4 regions of the Lysinibacillus sp. FSL M8-0355 genome follow, and region 1 is predicted to be linked to each of the others. Evidence: riboswitches for the same ligand, from Rfam matches in the RefSeq annotation. Region 1 holds a riboswitch; each other region holds the start of a gene.
What was found. Region 1 has a riboswitch for cobalamin ahead of MKY46_RS20730 (FecCD family ABC transporter permease). Riboswitches for the same ligand answer to the same signal wherever they lie in the genome.

Region 1 (5,937 bases):
TTATTGTAGAGCTATGTCTTCCGTTCAAGAGGCTTTCGATTTTTTAGAAGATGGGCATGCAGATTTAATTCTTTTGGATGTTATGATGCCAGAGATGGATGGGTGGCAGGCGTGCCAAGAAATTAGGAAGTTTTGGGATGTACCCATCATTATGCTTACTGCAAAAGGAGAGCATGCGGATATTGTAAAAGGCTTAAACCTCGGTGCTGATGACTACATATTAAAACCCTTCGATGAGGAAGAGTTATTAGCACGTATATATGCGGTATTAAGAAGATCGAAAATAGAGGAAAAGGTTATTAGCTTTGAGGGTCTTCGCTTAGATAAGGAATCCTTTGAATTATATTTTCAACATGAGGCAATTCCCCTAACACCAAAGGAATTTTCCATGCTTGTTTTATTTTTAGATCATCAAAATAAAGTATTTTCTAGAGAACATCTAATCACCACAGTCTGGGGATATAATGTGACAATTGAAGATCGTACCATTGATTCTCATGTGCGTAATTTACGAGAAAAATTAAGAAAAAGTGGGTTCCCTGCGGATGATTACTTGCAAACAGTATGGGGTATCGGCTATAAATGGCATAAGTCAATTGATAGAAAACCGTTACAACACAAAAGCTAGAAAACAACCTCTGCCAGAAATGCTGGAGAGGTTGTTCATATTATTTTGAGGTTAATTCTTCTTCTGTCACCCATTTATGATTTTTAACAGCTTCACCATTTGTGGTCGAAGTGTAATCAACCATATAAACAGTCGTTTGGATAGCCTCCTCAATACGGACAGTCGCATTTTCCATACCTTCCATATGCGCTGCGTCCGTTTTTACTTCTGTGCCAGGGGCTAGTGGTGCTTCTTCTGGATCAATCAATTCTTCATGAATCACCCACTTATGATTTTCTACACGCTTTCCACCGGAAGTTGGCTCATAGGAAATAACATAGGCAGTTGTGTTATAGGCACCTATTATTGTTGCTTCGGCACCTCTCATACCGTCCATATGTCCATCCGTAATAATCACGTTACTTCCAACAGAAAACTTCGGATTATCCGCGTTCTTTAATGTGGATGGTACTTCACCTGAGCTTGAGTGGCTCATCGTAGAATGATCCATTTCTTCAGCAGTGTTATTGGAAGGAGATGCAGGCTTCGTTTGCTCCTCCGCACAAGCTGTTAAACTAATGAAGGCCGTTACTGCTAGAAGTCCAGTAGACCATTTTCTTTTAAATATCATGTAATATCCTCCTCACTATTTTCCCTTACTGTAGCAAACAAATGTGCAGAAATGATGGATGTCAATTGCTTTTTGACATGAATGAAGAGAGCGAAATGTTATTGATGTATGTGATAGGAAAAGTGGCTAAGATGTGGTGGAGTATCCTCCCATGCCAAAACTATTAAGTAATAGATAGCCAATTTATAACGAGCAAATAGCAAAACTGCGAAGATACAGCTTATATATTGTTCTTCCTTAGAAATAAAATTCCATGTAGACTAACAATCTATAAAAATGTATGATAGAATCGTCACAATTTTATAAATTCAAATACTATTGGTGTGCCATTTTATAATGTCACTTAAAAGGGAAGTCGGTGTAAGTCCGACGCTGTCCCGCAACTGTAACGAGGAGTCCTATAATATTATTTGCCACTGTGGAAGAATGGGAAGGCAATTATAGGGTGTTGAATCGAAGCCAGGAGACCTGCCAGTTAGTAATACCTGTAATGCCCACGAGGATGCAAGCAATTACGGACAATAGCTGGATTTTTTCTGACTTTGTTTATTCTAGGGTATTTCTATGCGTCGTTGCGTATGGAATACCTTTTTTTATTGCTTCATTCATCACTATTCAGTAGGAGTTTGAAACAGATGAATAAAAAATTTATGTTATTTTCCTTCGTACTTTTTATGGTATTAATTGTTTCAATGACCTTTGCTGTAATGGTTGGCTCAGTTTCAGTTACACCATTATATGTATGGAAAGTTATTCTTTCTAAAATCCCCTTTATACAAAATGCCATAGAGCAGGATTGGAGTCGCTCACAGGAGATCATCATCTGGCAAATAAGAGCACCTCGTGTTTTGCTAGCTGCTATTGTTGGAGCGGGGTTAGCCATTGCGGGGGCAGCGATTCAGGCGCTTGTACGAAATTCCATTGCTGACCCATATATTCTAGGAATTTCTTCAGGGGCAGCCGTCGGAGCTACTTCTGTAATTATTTTAGGAGCCTTTTCATTTTTAGGTATTTACGCGCTTTCAATATCAGCCTTTTTAGGATCATTACTTGCCATTGCACTGGTGTTTTTCTTATCACGTGTTGGGGGACGGGTTTCTATTTTTCGTCTGTTATTGGCAGGTATGGCTGTTTCCTTTATTTTAACGGCCATTTCTAATTTTATTTTAATGATGTCAAAGCAAGAGGGGGCTTTAAAAGCTGTTATGTTTTGGATGCTAGGTAGTCTAGCAGGAGCTAAATGGAATAATATTATCATTCCAGCTTCCATATTTTTTGTCGTATTTGTGCTTCTCTGGCTACACTATCGAAATTTAAATTTACTTTTACTTGGGGAAGAAGCGGCAGTGACGTTAGGCGTTAATCTTCAGCAATTTCGGATTCAGCTTATATTACTTGTCTCCCTGTTAACAGGTGTACTGGTGGCAGTCAGTGGCTCTATTGGTTTTGTAGGTCTAATTATCCCTCATATAGTACGTTTAATTGTGGGATCTAACTATAAATATGTGATACCGATTAGTGCTTTAATAGGGGGGATTTTCTTAGTGTGGGCTGATGCCTTTGCTCGAATTATCATTGCTCCTCAGGAAATGCCAATTGGTATTATTACAGCCTTTTGTGGAGGTCCATTTTTCATTTGGCTACTCCGTCGCAATAATTATTCTTTCGGTGAAGGAGATTAACTTATATGACATTAGAAGCAAAGCAAGTATCATTCTCCATTAACGATCAACGTATACTACATGAAGTAAGTATTCAAATAAAGAAAAAGCAGTTTGTTGGGTTAATTGGCCCTAATGGTAGTGGCAAATCAACATTGCTAAAAAATATGTATCGTCTTCTAAAACCTGAAAGCGGGACGGTATTATTAAATGAGCATGATATTTTAAAGCAATCTAGTAAAGCAATTGCAAAGAATTTAGCTGTTGTTAGTCAAGATACACCTGTTTTATTTGATTTCACTGTACATGATTTAGTTTGCATGGGGAGAACGCCACATAAAAAACTGTTAGAGCTAGATCAAGAGCAAGATTTTCAAATTGTTAAAGATGCTTTGAAGCAAACAGGTATAGCTCATTTAGAAAAACGAAGCTTTAGCTCCCTTTCAGGTGGAGAGAAAAAACGTGTAATGGTTGCACGAGCACTAGCACAGCAAGCACAAGTGCTTATATTAGATGAGCCAACGAATCATTTAGATATCCAACATCAACTTCAGCTTATGGACTTAATTCAAACCTTACATTTAACAGTAGTTGCGGCTTTACATGACTTGAATATTGCGGCAATGTACTGTGATCAAATTTACGTTTTGCAGCAAGGTCGAATTGTGTGTCATGGGGCACCCGAGGAAGTGCTAACACCAGCATTGTTACAAGAAGTATTTGGTGTTTTTGCTGATATTCAAACACATTCCTTGACTGGTAAACCATACCTCACGTATGTTCCTGATCAATTCGCAAAGAAGGTCAGTCAAGTTTAAAAAAGTAAGGACAATTATTTTACATAATATATTCATTATGAAAGTAGCATTTACGAAAATACATGGCATTGGAAACAGTCATACCAGGAAGAGTTTTTATATTTCTTAGTTAGAAAAATAGTCAATGTTTATACAGGAGACGGATTTTTCATTAGCTAGAGTAAGGACCGCAGTGTATCTGTTTTTAATTATAAAAATGTAACAGGTTCAAAGATATACTCAATGGTTTAAATGACAAAGGACATTCCTCGATATTAGAAGGATGTCCTTTGATTGTAGTTTAATTAAGATACGGCCTTTAATCCTGCTACACCGATGATAATAGCGATGATACTGATAATTCGTGGTAGATTTTTGGATTCACCAAAGAAAATGATATTGACAAGCACTGCACCGACAGTACCAATACCTACCCAGACAACATAGGCAATGCTTAGCTGTAAATAATTGAAGGAAGCATATAAAAGGGCAAATGATAATCCAAAGCCACCGACATATAATAATAAATTTCGTATCGTTTTATTTTGACTATAAAAGCGTAATCCAATAACACCTATAATTTCGGCTATTGCTGCTAATAAAATATATACCCAACCCATTATGCATTCACTCCTTTCTTTTCATCGTGATCTGTTGGTGCGTTATCTGCTAATTTTAATCCAATAACGCCCGATATTAAAATAAACATGAAAATACCTTTAATCGCATTAAACTCTCCATCGAAAATAAAAATGTCCATTAACGTAGTGCCAATTGCACCTGCACCAGCGAAAATAGCGTATACGGTACCAGTAGGTAGGTTTTCACAAGCTTTTGATAAGAAGTGAAAATCGATAGCAATTATAGACACAATAATAATCCAATGCCACCAGGAACTTGCTACATTAAAACCAAATATCCAAAATAATTCAAATAAACTTGTTAGACCGACATATAACCATTCTTTTTGCATAATTAAAATCCTTTCATCAATAGAATAAATGACTGACGTTCAGTCATTTTATAGGTAAAAGAGAACGTCACTTACGCGTGACGTAGGCCAAGTGCATGATATAAAAAGTCTAGAAGTTCAAGCTTAAGCAGTGTCATCGTTTCATCCTTGCTGTCATCAAACAAATAAACTTGTTCTGCGGCAGATTCAATTAGACCAATAATAAGCTTTGCTGACCGTGATGGATTAATTGAATCTCGAATGATGCCTTGTTGTTGAGCCGTTAATAAGAAATTACTCATCCAATCATAGTATGGTGCATAAATGCTTTCCCATTCTTTTAAATGCTCTGTTTGTGCAATTCCAGCATAAATGAGTGCAACGATATCACCATATTCCTTTGTGATCGAGAAAATGATTTCAACAACCTCTTCAAGTTGCTGATCAAAAGGCTTATGATCTGAAACACCTTCATCTACGGTAGTAATAATTCTTTCTACCATATTTTTTGCAATAGCTGGCATGACAGAAAGGCGTGATGGGAAGTAGAGATAAAATGTTCCTTGAGCAATCCCAGCAGCTTTGACGATATCTGAAACCTTCGTCTTTTCAATTCCTTTTTCGCGAAAAACTTCAATTGCAGCTTGAATAATTTTTTCTTCCTTTGACATGCAATCCCTCACTTTTGCCTTACTTGTTTAGTATGTTACAGGATGAGAAAAACAATGTCAATAAAAAAATGACTGAATATCAGTCATTTTCATTCAACAAACGTTTGGAAATTAGCTAAATCACAAAGCAGTACGCAATTGTGATGAGGTGAAATGACGTATACTTTTTTTATTTCAGGGAACTTTATGAGTGAAAGGATTGATGATAATGGAAGACATTAAATTTGCTCAATTAGATCCACAGCAACTTGCGAAAATTAACGAGCTTGAAAAAAAGATTGGTGTGACATTAGTTGCCTATGATTCATCGTCAGGGTCATCACATAGTTCAGGTGCTTATGAGACAAATAATAGCACTACCACCAATCATCCATCATAATAAAGTGAGAAATACCTTGCTGTGATGTAAGGTATTTTTATCTTGAGTCCGCTTGAACAAAAAAATTTACGTACTTGAAATACTAAAGGGAGCGATTGAAATGCAAACATTTTATGCAGATTTACATATTCATATTGGGCGTACTTCTAGTGGGCGAGCAGTGAAAATTACTGGCAGTAAAACATTAACATTAGCAAAAATTTTAGAGACTGCTAGTGCTAGAAAGGGATTAGATATTA
Region 2 (5,937 bases), 1.8 Mb from region 1:
GGTAGACAGATGAAAATTAAAAGCTGTTTATATTTTTAGATGTAGTTGTTGATTATGCCGTAATGGGATGACTTTGGTAAGTAACCGACGTCATCTTTTTTAATGTCCATTGCTTTCATGTGTAGTTCTGCTAAGCTTTAAACAGACTATCCTTACTGACAACAAAAAAATCCTGCATGTATATACACACAGGATTTCTTTGTCATCTTTTTAAACTAATCAATTCTATTTAGTACCACTTGCTCCAAATCCAGATGTTCCTCGGATCGTTTGTGATAATTCATCTACTTCTACTAATTGAATGGATGGGACAAATTGAATGACCATTTGGGCGATACGCATAGATTTTTCGACGATAAACGGTTCTTGGCCGTGGTTGATTAAAATAACGCCGATTTCCCCTCTGTAGCCTTCATCAATTGTGCCTGGGCTATTCAGTACGGTTACACTATGCTTTAATGCTAGTCCACTTCTTGGTCGAATTTGGGCTTCCGTTCCTTTAGGTAATTCAATCTGTATACCTGTTTTAATAAGTTTGGCTACGCCTGCTGGTATTTCTACTGCTTCAATGGAGTAGAGATCCATGCCCGCATCACCAGGATTGGCTTGCATTGGTAGTATTGCATCCGCGTGTACTCTTTTGATTTTTACTTCTACGTTCATTGTTCTCCATCCTAACGATTAAAATTAAATGTGTCATCTGTAATTGGCGCTACTTTTGCTTTAGCATAGGTAGCTCCCTTTTGTGAAAAGAAATCATATGTGGAGCCTTCATTACGAATACCGTTCATCACAATCGGATTGACTTCTTCTTCTGGAAACATTGCTTCAAAACCAACATTCATTAAGGCTTTATTAGCATTATATCGTACATAGGCTCTCACTTCAGGTGATAATCCTGTTTCCGCATAAATATCATCCGTATATTTCATTTCATTTTGATATAAATCTAATAATAGCTCATAGCCCCATAAATTGAGCTCTTCTTGTTTTTCTTTTGAAAATTGCTTGAATAGATTTTGAGCAAAAAATCCAACTGCGACACCATGGATGGATTCGTCGCGTAAAATAAGTGAAATAATCTCAGCACTGTTTCGTAGGAAGCCTTGTCCTCCTAAGTACAGCGGGTAGAAAAAGCCAGAATAGAAAAGGAAAGATTCGAGCATAACGGAGGAGAACATCGCTTTCCATAAGCTTTCTGGATCGTTTTCTTCGATACTATTATAAATATCCGCAATTTTATTGGCCTTATATTGTAGAAACTCATTTTTTTTGACCCATTCAAATAACTCATCTATTTCTTCGTTTGTACAAAGCGTTGTAAAAATATAAGAATAGGATTTGGCGTGGATTGCCTCAAATGCATCAAAAACGGTTAGGACAGCCTTCTCTTGTAAATCGTCTGTATAAGCGGCCACACGATTCATCCCTATATTGGTCTGAACTGTATCCAGTAACGTTAATCCCGCGAACACTTTTTTATACGTGTCTTGATGCTCAAAGCTTTTCCACTGTTTGATATCTTTACTGACCGCAATTTCCTCAGGAAACCAAATTTGCTTCCATTGCTGGTCCCAAAATATTTGGGCAAGTTCACTCGTTGCCTTATTCCAATTGACCGCCTCATAAATTATATTTGACATGCTACACACTCCTCTAAGCTTTGTAATCGTTGACGAACATAGTAAACGGACTTAATGCCCTTTACCCATGCATAAATGTATACTTTAGCTAATTGTTCAGTTGTCCAATTATCTGTCACATAAAGCGTCATGGAAATACCTTGGTCAACGTGTTTTTGAGAAGCAGCGTACAAATCAATTAAATCATACGGATTAACATCATATGCCTCTACATATAAATGACTGTTATCATTTGTTAAATGAGGCATTGGATAAATCGTTCTACTATCTGCATAGTCACGAACCTCTACACGCTCAGTACATGGCGCAATAGAAGCCGTACAGCTACGTATGTAGGAAATACTGCCAGTTGGTGCAATAGCCAAACGATAGGAATGGAATAGACCATATTGCATCACATCTTGCTTAAGCGTTTCCCACATGTTTTTCGTAATGATTGGAATATTGCCAAGTGCTTTTAACACAACAGGTGATAGTTCTTCGTCGATTTTATTGACATATTGGTCAAAGTAGCTACCTGATGCATAATCACTGTCCTCAAATCGATAAAAAGTTGCAGCTTTTTCTTTAGCCATTTCCATCGATGATTTGAGTGAATAAAAGTTCATCGCTTCCATAAAACGATCCATGAAAGCAATCGACTCTTTAGAGCCATATAAAATGCCCTCCGTCACAAGATGGCCGTGGAGGTTCATACAACCAAGCCCTACTGAATGCATTAATTGATTGGCTTTTGCAACAGACGGTACATTTTTAATGTGCGTCATTTGCGACACATTTGTTAATAGGTGCATAGCCGTATCGATTAAGGCTTCGAAATCATTGACCTTACTTGCTGCATGAATATCAATCGATCCTAAGTTACAGGATACATCTAATCCATAGTCATTCGGTTGATCTTGATCTGTAATAATGCTTGTTTCTTGAACTTGCAGGATTTCGGTACATAGATTGGACATTTTTACGCGACCGATGTTTTTTAAAGGATGCACTTCATTGACATTATCATCAAAAATTTCAAACGGATAGCCCGATTCAAATTGTGCTTTTTTCACTTCTGTATACAGCCTACGTGCATTCAAACGTTTAATTTTACGAATTTTAGGGTTATCAAGTAGCTCATAGTACATATCTGAAATGGAAATCTCAGACATGCGTTTGCCATATTCTTTGAAAATATCATATGGGCTGAACAAGACAATATCTTTATCACGTTTCATAAGTTCGAAGAAAATACTTGGTATAATTATTCCTGTTGATAATGTTGCGAGGCGAATTTTATCATCGGCATTCGGTTTTTTAGATGAAATAAAATTTTCAATGTCTGCATGGAAAATATTTAAATAGACAACACCAGAGCCATTTCGCTGCCCTAGTTGATTGGAATAACTGAAAGAATTTTCTAACAGTTTAGCAACTGGGATGACACCACTGGCACGATTTAGAATCTCTTTAATAGGGTCACCTAAAGGGCGTAAATCAGTTAAGTTAACTCCAACCCCACCGCCAAGTCTTGATAGCTCTAAGCAATAACCAATATTTTCAGCAATACTATTCATGGAATCATCCATCGATAATTTAAAGCAGCTCACTAATTCACCACGTGCTTTTTTACCACTATTTAATGCTGTTGGTGTAGCAGGCTGATAAGCTTCCATCATTGCCTCGACAGAACGTTCTGCTAGCACCGTATTCCCTTGTGCTAAATACAAGGCGATAATGACAATACGGTCCTCATATTTTTCTAAAATCTCTTCTCCATCACGGCTTTTCATAGCATAGCTATCGTAAAATTTACTTGCACTCATAAAGGATGGGAAGCGGAAATTATAATCATATGCTTTTTTGTACAGCTTCTTAATAAATTCCATTTCATACATGTCGATAAATGCTTTCTCGTAGTAGCCCTCATCAACTAAATAACGGATTTTTTCTTCAATATCAATAAAGTAACGTAAACGCACGTTGACATACTCTAAAAAGTAGCGGCGTGTAGCTTCACGATCCTTTTCTAATTCAAGTAGCCCAGTTGAACTATAACGATTCAGTACGTCATTATTTAGCTTTAAATAGGTTTTCATCTTATTACCCTCGTTTCATAAAACGTTTGTATGGCTTCATAATCTGTTTGATTGCCTCGTAAATCTAATTTTCTTACTAAGGGTACATGATAGGTAGCAGCGATTTTCTCGCCAGCAGCCCCAAATGCGTTGTGCCCAAAGTTACTATTCCCACTGGCAACTACACCTTTACAAAAATCTCTGTTTTTTTCTAAAAAACGTTCCACTTTTGCAGGGATATCGCCTAAGCCATCAGTATAAGTAATTAAAAGATAAGGCTTATTCAATTGTAATTCCTCAGAGAGCTCAACAGACTCTGCCCTTAATTTGGAAACAATATTCCGGACATTTCCTGTACGACTTGCGTAAACGATCATAGAACAATCATCTCAATATGAGAAACTATGTCCTTAACATCTCCTATAAATGTATTATTCATTTCTAAAACAGGCACACTTAAAAAACCTGCATCGATTATTGTTTGTTTAGCTTGTTCATCGTGATCAATGTTGACGATTTCTGCCTCAAGTCCTGCACGTTGTAATTCAGATTTTACCCAAAGGCATTTTGGACAGATTGTTTTCGTATAAAGTTTCATAGAAATCCCTCTTTTCATATAATAAAAAGCTATCTCCTCTAGAGAGATAGCTAAATGGAAACGTTACCATACCAAAAATACTGACGTTCCCATTTCTTAATCCCCGAAGAAATGATTAATTGTTTTATAGAGGCAGGTCTCCTGGCTTTGCTTCATCCTCTGATTCCCTTCCCATGCGAATGCACAGTGGTTGTAATCATTGTCAGCTTCACAGTTGCGGGGACAGCGTCGGAATTGTGCCGAACTTCCCTTTTAAACTACATATAGTAGCACCTATATAAAACGAACACAATATATAGTTGTTGTTCAATAGTTTTAAGTGTACCATCCTTCATATAAAAAGTAAATCTAGATTCTAAACTTCTTTATTTTTTGATTATTCATTATTTTTAATCATAACTTTCGAAGGAATTTCTCCATCTATTATTTATATCTTAATTCATTGTGTATCTAAACTATGTACGAGATTTTCTGTTACTACGGATCTATGAGCATTAAATATAATAGCGTATTTCACATAGAAACAGCCTATATTCTAAAGAATAATAGACTGTTTGACATGTCGAACGTATGGATTACTCGATTTCGACAAATAAGGACAATTCCTTATAAAATTCAGGCGTTGCTGCCGAATTCACTTGAAAATGAGGATTATATTTTGATAAAAGTTTATAGAGAGTAGTTGCGGTTAACAGATTCTGTTCTTGATCGAAAGCCCTGAAACTTTCATAGACCTCCTTCACTTTACCATTTATTGAATGACAAAAAAACTGTTGAACATCTGCATCCTCTAAATAATCCTTTTCCCATCTGTAACATATTAAATTTGTTAGGAAAAACATTTCTAATCCAGGCATTTTTCCAACTTCAATGAGTAATGACATTCCATAATGAAATGCATTTTCCAACCATTTTATGCCGTGGCGATCTTTGTAAAAGCGCATCAACTTTTGTAACCCATGTCCTTGCTCCTTCACTAGATAAGCATGGATATTTGTATGACCAGCAGTTCTTTCCCATTCATCGAGAGAGAATTTATACTTCCTTACCAGTTTCATCCAAAGCTTTTGAAGCTTGTCTTCAGAAAGGTATTGTGTTTGTTGATTCCATCTTAGAAAAATGTCTAAACTTTCTAATACCAAGCCTCTTTCCATTTCAAAATGATCCAATTTTCTATATAAAACTTTTTGATTCATATCTATGTTGTCCATTATGTCTTCAGATTTGTTCATTTTGCATTCCATTTAATTATTCACTTCACTTCAGATTTTTTATCTACTATCATGACATGTCTCGACTAATTCATGCTTGATCGTTAAATAGGCATCATTAATAGATGTATAATCATTTGGGTTTTCTTCTATTAACTTCCTAATATAAAGCTGTAATGGCCTAATATGCTCACCAGAAAGGTTGTTCATAATTTGCTGCTTTAACTGATTTATATAAAATGAAATTGAATGTGATGTCATCTTGTTCACCCCTATTTATTCATAAAAAAAACATCTTGCCCTAATGGGAAGATGCTAGCTATGACTGACATACTTCATAGTTCTTCAACCAATATAAAATAAGTCGTCTATATTGAATAGAGACTCTTTTTTTGGTTGTCGCACTATGAGTATGATGAAGGTAA
Region 3 (5,937 bases), 2.0 Mb from region 1:
CTTTGCAGTTGTGGCAGAGGAAGTGCGTCAATTAGCAGAGCAATCCAAGCATTCTGCTGCACAAATCGTGGACTTAGTAGTGGGCATTGAAACTGACACGAAACAGGTAGCATCCTCAGTGGAGGAGGATTTAAAAAATGTTCAGCAGGGTGTCTATGTCATTGATGAAGCAACAAAATCCTTTGGCACGATTTCACAGCATGTTAGTCAAATGACGAGCCAGCTTGAGGATATTTCAACAACAGCTGAACAGCTTTCTAGCAGTGCCAATGAAGTAGCTTCCTCTGTGACAACGATTGCTAATGGTATGGGTAAGCTATCGCATTATACAGAGGCTGTTTTACATTCAATGGATGAGCAAACAGCCTCAATGCAAGCTGTCAATCATGTGACACAGGATTTAAGCGTACAAGCTGATAATTTACAAAAGCTAACAAATCAATTTCAGGTTTAAGCAAGAAAAACATATTTTCAAGGTTTTTTAGCCCTGAATAGTTATCTAAGAACAAGATGATTTTGCCTCCACAGATAGCTATGCACAAAGGTGGTTTCAGGCGATAGATAAGTAATTTGAAATGCACTTCCTGTCATTAGAATGGGAAGTGTTTTTTATTGGCGGACCAACGTAATTAATTTCTTAGTGAAATCCTTAGAGATCACGTAGATTGTATGCGTAACCTTAACCTACATTCAGCTACTGATTTGTCCTTTTTCACCTTACCAAAGGTGATAGCCATATTTGTTTCTAGCCGTATCCTCTATTTACACCATATTGACAACACCTTCATTTTGGCAGCTGTTGCCATCGCTTCTTGGAATAATTTGAGTGATTCTTCATTCCCATCCTCTTTAAAAAAATCGCTATTTACCTTACCAAAAGAGATGCTAACCTTAATCAGCTTCCTCTCTTCATCACAGCCTAAACAAATGCTAGTAGAGAGCCTATGATTACGTGCAATGCTTCGCCTTTATAGACTCAATAAAACCATTATTTCCTGTCGTAGCGCTATCTTCTTTGTAATACATTAAATAAATGACAATGAAAGGGGCCAGGAGATGGGCTTATTTGATGGATTAATCGGCAATGCGAGCGAGGTGAATTTAGAAAAATTACAGGAGGAGGTCCGTGATTTATTGATTCCAAACGAAACAATCAAAAATGCCTATAAAATTATAAGAGACACGTTTATTTTTACGAATAAACGATTAATCCTTATCGATAAGCAAGGGGTGACTGGCAAGAAAACCGAATATCATTCCATCCCCTATAAAAATATCGTTCATTTTTCAGTAGAAACAGCCGGGACATTTGATTTAGATGCAGAGCTCAAAATATGGGTGTCAGGCAGTTCGTTACCGATTCAAAAAAACTTCAACAAGGCGACGAATATTTACAAAGTGCAAAGTGTTTTAGCGCAGTATGTTTTGGGGACGTAATGTATGGTACTAAAAGCCCGCATTTATGCGAGGCTTTTTTGTTGTGCAAAGAAAGGATGATAAAGATGAGGAAATACCTTGTGAAGGGTGTAAGGGATTCCAGTTCCGATTACGAAACAGGCACATAATGTAGAGAAGGTGTTAAGAGATAATGAAGTTGTTTAACTAAGAAGGACACATATATGGTAATATTTATTTAAAAAAGATGGAGTGAATTATGAGTAATTCTATTAATTATAAAATATGGACGGTGTGTATGATTCAAAGTGAAGAGAAGGTTTTACTTCTGGATAGACAGCACGACCATTTCAAAGGTTTTATTCCACCGGGTGGTAAAGTTGAATTTCCTGAAAGTATTGTAGAAAGTGCTATCAGAGAAGTAAAAGAAGAAACGGGGTTAGAAGTTAGAAACCTTATTTATAAAGGGCTTTATGAATATGTTAATCCAGTCGCAAAAGATAGATATATGATATTTAATTACATAACAAAGGATTTCGAGGGTGAACTCTTGAAAGATGCTCCAGAGGGGAAAGCGGTTTGGGTAGATATAGAGAACGCATATAAACTTCCTATGCAGCCATCGATACGGAGAAGATTTCCTTTATTTTTTCAAGATGGAACATTTGAGATTCAAGTTGAATGGAACCACGAAGAAAATAAAGAAGGGAAAGTTACTATACGTCACACCTAAAACTTGTTATTGGACTGACAGGGGGCAATCGTTCAATAGAGCAGTCGCTTTTCAATAACATCGAGGTCAGTTCAATACATATATATGTGAAGAATAAATAATGGGGCTTAAATTTACCCACTTTGTTAAATAGTTTAACTTTCAATATCTAAATGGTAGAGAGGGATTAAGAATAGCTAGAGAAAATTCTAAAATAAAAGGTGCTTGACCGTCCTTTTGTTTATTTAACGAACGGTGCATATTGTTGAAGAAGAAATTTTATAATAGTGATTTATTAAAGAATAGGGAAGCGGCAGTAACCATGAACTACATAATCAGATTAGCGAATGAAAACGACTTATCGGGTTTATGTGATAGTAGAAATAATAAAGATCTATTCACGAATTATTTAAAGCAATTTGCAAAAAAGGAATTATATTTGGTAATTGCTGAACAAGACGCACTTATATTAGGTTTTGGAGTTCTTAAATTAAAAGGTACTTTGCTTCCTAAATTAAGTGACCTATATGTAAAAGAGGATTATCGTGGTAATGGTATAGGTTCAGACTTAATGAGGTATAGAGAAAATATTGCAAAGAGTTTAGGACGTTCTGAAATATTTGTGAGTGTTGACCCGATAGAAAATCCCAACATGATAAAGTTAATTAGCAAACACGGTTACGAACCTATCTCTTACCTATAATAAAACCTACACAAGAATTGATTTCAAGAAGTTGTTGAACTAACGGGGCTAGTTGAACAAGATTTAAACAACTTTAAAGAGCCTTCTTAATAATATAATTTTTGTATTTTTTGATTAGAAATAACTTTATTATCACTTTACAGAAAGCAATTAAAGTGATGCTCAGTGTGACATGAGGAAAACCTAGTATTCTATGCATCCATTTTACATGGAATTATTTTGAAATAATTAGTATTTTTTAGCATAAATTGACTTTGGACATACAATACTTTACAATGATTAGCTAAGGAATAGAGAATTTTCGCAAATTTCCTTACCAACTGAATAGCGTGTAGTAATAGGTGTAAATTGCGTGCAATTTACTTAAAAGGGAAGTCGGTGCGAATCCGACACTGTCCCGCAACTGTAAATGTGAGCGACTTTTCAGCAACCACTGTCAAATGATGGGAAGGAGAAAAGTGGCAATGACCATGAGTCAGGATACCTGCCTGTTACGAGTACACACCAGTAACCTACGAGGAATAGGAGGTGGCATGTTGACAAAACAGAATGCTCTGTTCGTCACGGTACGTCAAACGCCCAAAGTAAATGAAGGGGTTCGCAATCGGGCTCATTTACACATACTTAGGGTTTGTTTGGCATTGGGTGATGAACGAAGATAAGCGAAGGATTTCCTCAAAAATGGTAGGAAATCCTTTTTGTTTTGACATTATGTACGTAAAGGGGATGCATGTATGACTTCTTTAGATATGACCATTTGTAAGCAGCCACGCACAGAAGTTGCCAAGAAAGCGAAAACAAGAATGGCGGTCGAATCATTGATTGACCAATTATTAGCAACGAAGCTGATCCGCAATGATCGCTTCTTTGAGCAAATTTTATATAATAAAGAAATTATTTGGATACAAAATGGGGATGTGGACGGGCATCTTTTCGCGAAGGCAGCGGTAACCGATCAACTGAAAACGAAGACCAATAGCTTTATGATGTATATGCCGACTAACCCGATTGTCTATGAGGTTAACGGGGAGCCATACCATTTAATTACACGCATTGATTCCACACGTGCCAAGCCCAACCTTGACCGTCTGTCACTGAAGCCAAAGCCTGTTTTAAGTGCAGCGCGTGTCAATGATGTATTATGCTCGATTGTGATGCGTTTTTATGAAACATATATCCATGATTTAGCGCCTCAACATGATAAGTTAATAGCCTTTGTGCAGCAGGAATACGCCCAATTTATTGAAGCGGTTCAGGCATTAAATGATTACCATTTCAACTGGCATCCACGCGGCAACGGTCACGAGCTATTGCTGCAATTAATTGATCAACTGCAAATTTTAAAAAGTTATCCTGGTAAAGTGCTAGTTGATTTCACAAACACGCATGACTACGTGATTGTCGAGCCTGCATACCTTGTGCACAGTTCTACAAAGAAAGCAGTAGGCGCATTATAAACTCAAGCCCTCCATCAAACGGAGGGCTTGTTTTTATTTATTTGAAGGGAGGGGGTAAATACTCTCGTTCGAGCAGCGAATACTCGCGGAAGCAGATGAAATACTCTCGTTCGAGCAAGGAATACTCGCGGAAGGAGATGAAATACTCTCGCTCAAGCAGCGAATACTCGCGGAAGGAGATGAAATACTCTCGTTCGAGCGGGGAATACTCGCGGAAGGAGATGAAATACTCTCGTTCGAGCAGCGAATACTCGCGGAAGGAGATGAAATACTCTCGTTCGAGCAGCGAATACTCGCGGAAGGAGATGAAATACTCTCGTTCGAGCAGCGAATACTCGCGGAAGCAGATGAAATACTCTCGCTCGAGCGGGGAATACTTGCGGAAACAGATGAAATACTCTCGTTCGAGCAGCGAATACTCGCGGAAGCAGATGAAATACTCTCGTTCGAGCAGGGAATACTCGCGGAAGCAGATGAAATACTCTCGTTCGAGCAGGGAATACTCGCGGAAGGAGATGAAATACTCTTGTTCGAGCAGGGAATACTCGCGAAAGGAGATGAAATACTCTCGTTCGAGCAGCGAATACTCGCGGAAGCAGATGAAATACTCTCGCTCCAGCAAGGAATACTCGCGCAAACAGGGTAAATATTCTCGCTCGAAGCAAGTAAACACCCGCGCAAGCAAACGGCTTCGCGCGAGCAGGATTACCTACTTACAGACAATGCATGGCTGCTTGTGCCTCGTGCCAAGGAACAGAATATCCTTTGCCCTTCGCACAAAAGATGCTGGAGGAGCTGTATTCTGGGTCGGCATTTTTATCGTAGCCAATGTGCGAAATAATTTCCTCGGCATTATGACACACATCATAGCCATCAAATTGGAGTGTGAGTGCGCCCTTACCATTGGTATAGGCCGCAAAGGTTGTGCTATAGCTCATTAGGGTGGCGACGGGCGCTCGTCCCGTTAGCACAACATCTGTTTCGGATAAGATGGGGTCATCGAATGTGCCAGCAGCTTGCTGTATGTCGCTCATCATGCGGCCGATAAAGTCGTTCGAAGCCTTCATTTTAAAGCGATAATAAGGTTCAAGCAGGATGTTCTGTGCTTGCTCAAGTCCTTGACGTAGCGCACGGAAACTAGCTTCTCGGAAATCGCCGCCCGATGTATGTTCATTATGTCCGCGACCTGTTAGCAGTGTAAAATGAATATCTGTCAGAGGGAAGCCTGTGAGTAAGCCATGGTGATCACGCTCAAACAGGTGCTTTTCAACAAGGCGTTGGTTGCCTACCGATAAATGATCCGCATGGCAGGCATTGCTAAATGTATTACCTACTCCTCGCGGATTGGGCTCCATTAGTAAATGAACTTCTGCATAATGCTTGAGGGGCTCAAAATGACCATAGCCTGTCACCGTCGTCACAATGGTTTCCATATATAAAATTTGGGGCTCGCCAAAGGAGACCGTTAATGAAAAACGCTTCATTAACACTTCTATCAGTACCTCCAACTGAATAACGCCCATAATGTGCACATGGATTTCCTGGAACTTTTCCTGCCAAACCACACGTAAGGAAGGCTCCTCTGCTTCTAGTAAACGGAAAATTTGTAACACTTCCTTGATATGCTGATGGCCCTCATATTGAACCTTTGCCTGTAGCGTTGGGACAAG
Region 4 (5,937 bases), 180 kb from region 1:
CAAGCCCCAATCCAATATAAATACAAATAAATAACCAAGCGGAAGACTCATACAAACCATCGATAGAAAACCAATCTTCACAGGAAATCTGGCATCTCCAGAAGCACGTAAAGAGTTAATGACAACGATATTCATTGTACGGCCAGTCTCTAGCAAAATACTGAGGGCTAACACGGATGCTCCAATAGTAATGACATCTGGATTATCGGTAAAAACATGCATGAGTGGTTTGCGGAAAATCGTAACGACTGCAACCATAATAATCGTAAAAACAAATGCCGCACGGACACTTATCCATAGTTGATGGTATGCCTCATCCTTCTTCCCTGCCCCCACATGACGTCCGATAATAATAGCTGTTCCTGTACCAATGGCAATCGCAAATAAATACGTAAACATCGAAATATTCATAGCATATTGTCGTGCTGCCAGTGTTTCTGCTCCTAAATATGTCGCATAATATAAAAAGACAATCTGACAAAACTGATAAAGTACCTGTTCAAAGGCAGAAGGTAAGCCAATGTTTAATATTTTCCTTACATATTCCTTAGAATAATCAAAATAATAGTGTAGCTTCACGCGTACTTCCATCACTTGATAGAGCAACCAGAAAAACACTAGTACAGCTAATCCTCGACTAATGACCGAAGAAATAGCCGCTCCTTTTACACCAAGCTCTGGTAAACCTAAATTCCCAAAAATCAGACCATAGTTTAGCACAACATGCAAGATATTCATGCCAAGTGATACATACATCGTTTGCTTCGTCCAACCATGTACACGAATAATTGCAGCAAGTGCATTAATAATAGCCTGTAGAAAAATAAAACTCCCGATGATAACTAAATAACTTTGTGCATAGTGAAGTACTTCTCCCTGCAAGTTCATCATAGTCATTAAATGTTTTGCAAAGAAGAAAAATAGAATACTCATTAACAGTCCAACAACCAAATTCATTGTGACAGCTAAAGCAGATATTTTCGCTGCTTCAAAAAAACGTCTTGAACCTAAATACTGTGAAACGACAATGGATGCACCATTCCCTACCACTTCAAGAATCAAGATCGCAATATGGATATATTGATTGGCTGCACCTACTCCGGATACAGCATTATCTGATAAAGCACTGAGCATAAAAGTATCGGCTAATCCCATTAACATAAATAGAAATACTTCTAAGAAAATAGGCCATGTTAAATGGAATAGACTTAACTTATTTGTCTCTTTCATTGTCTCTGCCAATACTTTCACTTCTCCTATATTTTTCTTAAAAATCTATTGTATCTTATCATAAATTTTCAGACTGTAAAGAGGTTTATAGGAAGACAGCGCTTCCACATAAAAAATCCCTCTCACACAGATATGTGAAAGGGGTCATTGTTATGTTAAGCAATAAGCTTGCAATTGCTCTCGTCTAGCAATAGTTAGGCCAAACTCCTGCTCTAAAAACTTAGTCTTTGAGCCATAATGGTAATCCATAGCATCCAATGCTGCTTGTAAATAGTCTTCTCGAGCAGACATTAATGCATAGAATTGCTGTAATTCTTGCTCATTATATTGATGTTGAATAGCCTGTGCCATTCTGTCTACCATTGGACGTAAATGGATATTCGTGTTTAAATAGTCTTCCATAATCGTCTCCTCAGGTACATCTAAGGCTAGCAAAATAAGAGCTCCCCCTATACCTGTGCGATCCTTACCAACTGCACAATGGTGGACAAGACCCAAATTGTCAGGATTTTGTATGGTTTTCATTAACTCTTTAAAAGAAGGATTATTAAACGGCATCTGTGCATAAAAATCTCGGAACATTTCGGGGCTTACTGCTTTATAAAAATCTCTACCACCAGCATTTGTAGGCATTTCAAATGTATGATTGCCCTTCGCTGGTATTTGAATATATTGAGCGTGTGAGAACATAGGGTTAGGATTATGGTGTGCCTCATTATTATCACGATAATCAAAAATGGTTTTAATCCCTAATGTTTCAAATAGCTCTTTATCCGCCAACGTCATTTTCCCAAGAGCCGCTGAGCGGTAAAATAAACCGTTCTTGACAATGCGCCCATCCCTTGTCCTATATCCCCCCATATCTCGAAAATTATAAACTGCCTCAAATGGAATTATCTTTGTCTCTAACTGTTCCAATTACTACACCTCCTAAAATTATCGAGCACTCTTACTTTTATTTTATAGAACTAACTCAATTAATTCCAATTTTCACACTAGGAAATAACAACCCACATAAAAATGGCTAGCTGTCAGTATACAGCTAGCCTTGAATGGTTTCTTATTTAAATAACTCTGGATAGACAGCCTTTGCTACTAGTTCTACGGCTTCCCCAATACGTGGGCCAGGTCGATTAGAGATATCTGTATCAAGAGTCTGTACTGCTTTATTTTGAACTGCTGTCACTGTATTCCATCCATCACGTGTAAGTATTTCACCTATTGGATCCTCTGTGTAGTTTACTGTCGTTAAAATAACATCTGGGTTTTTCACTATGACATCTTCCTCAGAAACTTGTGCCCAGCTGCTCAAGTCAGAAAAAACATTCTTAACATTGGCTGCATCTAGTATTTCTTGCTGGAAAGTACCAGAGCCTGCTGTATAAATATCGGGCTTAGGACTAATTTCTAAATAAACATTTTTCGGTGCTTTTACTTCCTTCACCTTTGCTTTAACGTCAGCTAATTTCGCTTTAATCTCTTCGTTTACTTCATTTCCTTTATCTGCAACACCCATTACAGCTGCGATCTGTTCGATGTCACCATAAACATCATCGAATGTAGCTGCTGATTGAATAACAAACACTTTGATTCCAGCATCTTCAAGTGGTTTCATTGCTTCCTTATCACCAATCGTATAAGCTATAACAACATCTGGCTTCAACGCTATGATTCGTTCACTGTTAAAATTCACAGAATCAGAAACCCGTTCAATTTTCTGTGCTTCCTCTGGGTAAGTATCATATTCAGTTGCTCCTACGATTTTATCACCAACACCTAGAGCAAATAAAATTTCTGTATTACTTGGTTGCAATGATACAACTGTTTTTGGTACTTCTTTAAACTCTATTTCTACACCGCGATCATCTGTCACTTTGTAGTTTGTTTGCTCTGTTTGTTGTGTATCCTGTGAAGCGTCTTTATTTTTAGTATCTACCGAAGTACCACAACCTGCTAAAATCATTGCAAGGAAGAGTACTGTTAGCCATTGAACATTAAATAATTTCTTCATTATTATTCTCCTTTTTCTTTTTCATCGGATATGATTTACTAATAAATGGTATTTCAGCTATCCCTGCTTGTTGATTCATAAAGACAGCCATAACGAAGCACACATTGGCTAATAGGCCTAAATAATCAAAAAGAATAGCTGGAACCTCTCGTTCATCCGATACTTTGTGTAATGTACGATATGATTTTTTTGCTTCACTACGGCAAAGATGTAGAGCAGCGGCAGCCTCTGTACCTTGAGGTAAGACAAAGTTTTGTATCTCTTCCTTCACATGACGAACATAAAAATCATAGCGCTCACTTAACCAAGCAAGATCCTCTTCTGTTACAGCTAGTTTTCCACGAACCGAGCCATTGACATGGTAGGCCATAGGTAAAATAATTATTAAATCTTCTACAACAGCTTGTACATCCTCTTTCTTAACTGCAGCTAAAGCAACTCCCAAATGCGTAGTCAGACTGTCTGTTCGAATCTCAAAATCAACCGTCGAAGCTTTTTCACGCATAAATGGATAACAAGAATAACGTGCATCTTTTTTCACTTGCGATCCCCCCACTTTTCATTATGAAAATTCTTGCATAAAAAAACGCCGCTCCTTTACGCAAAGGAACGACGAAAATAACATAATAATGGCCAAATTAACATGACATAGCCTATGTATTTGCCGTATATCCTCCTAGCTTCCGAGAAGTTTTTATACGTTCAAACAAAGGTCGGTCTCCTGGCTTGTACAGTTCATTACATAAAAAACGAATGTGTGATAAAGTACCTTCCCATCTCTGTTAAGACAGTGGTAAACCTTTATACTAGCTGTACTTACAGTTGCGGAAACAGCTTCGGTTTTTCACCGAATTCCCGATTATGCTTGTTAGCACCTTTATTCTGCAAGAATAATTCACTTGTAAAGCAGTTTATCATATATTAATAGGAAAAAATAGCTGTGCTTTGAATGGATCGTCACCATTTCTAAAGAATAAGATAAACAAAACTGTTTTATAGTATAGTTTCAATTGCCTGTTCAATATCAAGTTGTGAATCTGTTGGTTCAAAGCGTGCAACGGTCTTGCCGTTAGCATCTACTAAAAACTTTGTAAAGTTCCAGCGAATATTACGACCATCTAAAAAGTTAGGGGCAAGTTGAACAATTGCCTCAGCAAGCATTTTTTCCTGCATGCTCGCCTTGCCAAACTCTCGAAAATCCACTTCATGTTTTAAATAATTGAATAATGGGTGGGTAGTCTCTCCATTTACTTGTACAAGCTCAAAAATTGGGAAGGTAACGCCATAATTCACTTTACAAAGATGCGTAGTCTCCTCGCCATCTTCAGGATTTTGATGACCAAATTGATCGCAAGGAAATCCTAGAACGACAAAATTATCTTTCCCATATTTATCATACATTTTTTGTAAGTCATCAAATTGATATGTAAATCGGCATTGATTCGCCGTATTGACAATTAGCATCGTTTTTCCACGATATGTTTCCATGGATAAAATTTCACCATTAGGTTTTCGTACTAAATAATTATAAATGCTCATGTCTTAACCCCTTTTATTTTTTCATTTATTATAGTTGACTATTCAATAATTTACCAAATAATTTGCACAAAAAACACCATCTCGTTACGTTGAACGGATGGCTGACTTATACTTCTGTTTAGATTTAACGTCCTGCTCTTCATTAATTAAACGATGGGCAATGTCTAATAACTTTATGTCACTTGTCTCGTCATATAGCTTTTTAAAAGATACAATAATATCATGGCGAATGTGAGTCGGATGCTTCTCATCTAAACAAGTTTGAAATCTCTTTGCTAAATAAGACACCACTAAGTCACTTTGTACTTGACCTGCTAGCCCAATTTTCCAAATAGCTTGTAATGCATTTCGAGCTGTAACGGATCGTTCATCATAAGTCACAGCCCAAATCTTTAAAAAATCCTCCAATACCCTTTCTTCTGGGTCACTTTTTGCGGCTAAGGCGCATAAAATTTGTGCAGCACGTGCACGTGCATGACCATCTTTGTATGTAAGTGCTTGTACAAGCTGTTCCCAGACTGCATATGTCCAATCTACGGGTTCCTGCAGAATTTTTATTAGTTCCTCGTAAGATTCAATATCGCGGTCATGCTCTGTTAGATTATTAAAAAGTTGCAAAATCTCTTTCTCCATAATTTATCCCTACCTTTATTGTTTCAGAACGTAATAAAATTTGATTTATGGTACACTTAACTTAATTTTTTTCTCAAAGAAGGTGAGTTTATGAATAAATTTAATGCTAGGAAAATGATTTTCCGATTGATTGTGATTCTTTCTCTACTTGTAGCTGCCTATTTTGTAATCCCTGTATCCATGCCTATAATACTTGCTGGTGTCAGTGCATTTTTCTTAGAACCCATTGTTATGTTCTTTAAAAGGCGATGGAAAATGTCAAGGAAAATTGTAGTTGCTTTTATATACATAGTGAGTGTTATTGTTATCTCTATTATTTGCTATATATCCATTACACAAATTATGTCGCAAATAATTATATTGTCAAAGCAAGCTCCCTATTATATTTCCAAGCTATCAGATATGTGGCTTCATATGCAAGAAAATATTTCTAAATACACAGAGGACTTTCCACCTGAAGTAAGTGCTTCGCTTCAAAAAACCACTATGGATTTCATAAAGAAAGTTGAAGAATCCTTTTTAAG

Region 2: another riboswitch for cobalamin. It lies ahead of MKY46_RS11985 (glutaredoxin family protein); the one in region 1 lies ahead of MKY46_RS20730 (FecCD family ABC transporter permease).
Region 3: another riboswitch for cobalamin. It lies ahead of MKY46_RS10960 (hypothetical protein); the one in region 1 lies ahead of MKY46_RS20730 (FecCD family ABC transporter permease).
Region 4: another riboswitch for cobalamin. It lies ahead of MKY46_RS21575 (hypothetical protein); the one in region 1 lies ahead of MKY46_RS20730 (FecCD family ABC transporter permease).

Annotation. Positions count from the first base shown of each region.
Region 1 covers NZ_JBBPAI010000001.1:4,236,960-4,242,896, reverse strand. The annotation lists gene MKY46_RS20740 (response regulator transcription factor) at 1-628, shown strand, start outside; gene MKY46_RS20735 (YdhK family protein) at 669-1,238, opposite strand; cobalamin riboswitch at 1,541-1,728, shown strand; gene MKY46_RS20730 (FecCD family ABC transporter permease) at 1,874-2,920, shown strand; gene MKY46_RS20725 (ABC transporter ATP-binding protein) at 2,926-3,717, shown strand; gene MKY46_RS20720 (DMT family transporter) at 4,002-4,316, opposite strand; gene MKY46_RS20715 (DMT family transporter) at 4,316-4,669, opposite strand; gene MKY46_RS20710 (TetR family transcriptional regulator) at 4,741-5,319, opposite strand; gene MKY46_RS20705 (hypothetical protein) at 5,528-5,698, shown strand; gene MKY46_RS20700 (endonuclease Q family protein) at 5,799-5,937, shown strand, end outside.
Region 2 covers NZ_JBBPAI010000001.1:2,441,551-2,447,487, reverse strand. The annotation lists gene dut (dUTP diphosphatase) at 226-663, opposite strand; gene nrdF (class 1b ribonucleoside-diphosphate reductase subunit beta) at 675-1,643, opposite strand; gene nrdE (class 1b ribonucleoside-diphosphate reductase subunit alpha) at 1,631-3,724, opposite strand; gene nrdI (class Ib ribonucleoside-diphosphate reductase assembly flavoprotein NrdI) at 3,721-4,080, opposite strand; gene MKY46_RS11985 (glutaredoxin family protein) at 4,077-4,301, opposite strand; cobalamin riboswitch at 4,416-4,593, opposite strand; gene MKY46_RS11980 (hypothetical protein) at 4,877-5,497, opposite strand; gene MKY46_RS11975 (hypothetical protein) at 5,573-5,773, opposite strand.
Region 3 covers NZ_JBBPAI010000001.1:2,231,847-2,237,783, forward strand. The annotation lists gene MKY46_RS10940 (methyl-accepting chemotaxis protein) at 1-454, shown strand, start outside; gene MKY46_RS10945 (PH domain-containing protein) at 1,057-1,437, shown strand; gene MKY46_RS10950 (8-oxo-dGTP diphosphatase) at 1,655-2,128, shown strand; gene MKY46_RS10955 (GNAT family N-acetyltransferase) at 2,373-2,810, shown strand; cobalamin riboswitch at 3,133-3,316, shown strand; gene MKY46_RS10960 (hypothetical protein) at 3,545-4,267, shown strand; gene MKY46_RS10965 (hypothetical protein) at 4,305-4,904, opposite strand; gene MKY46_RS10970 (translation factor GTPase family protein) at 4,981-5,937, opposite strand, start outside.
Region 4 covers NZ_JBBPAI010000001.1:4,418,796-4,424,732, forward strand. The annotation lists gene MKY46_RS21560 (MATE family efflux transporter) at 1-1,230, opposite strand, end outside; gene MKY46_RS21565 (tyrosine-protein phosphatase) at 1,381-2,148, opposite strand; gene MKY46_RS21570 (ABC transporter substrate-binding protein) at 2,291-3,241, opposite strand; gene MKY46_RS21575 (hypothetical protein) at 3,225-3,782, opposite strand; cobalamin riboswitch at 3,936-4,135, opposite strand; gene MKY46_RS21580 (glutathione peroxidase) at 4,235-4,780, opposite strand; gene MKY46_RS21585 (hypothetical protein) at 4,865-5,413, opposite strand; gene ytvI (sporulation integral membrane protein YtvI) at 5,504-5,937, shown strand, end outside.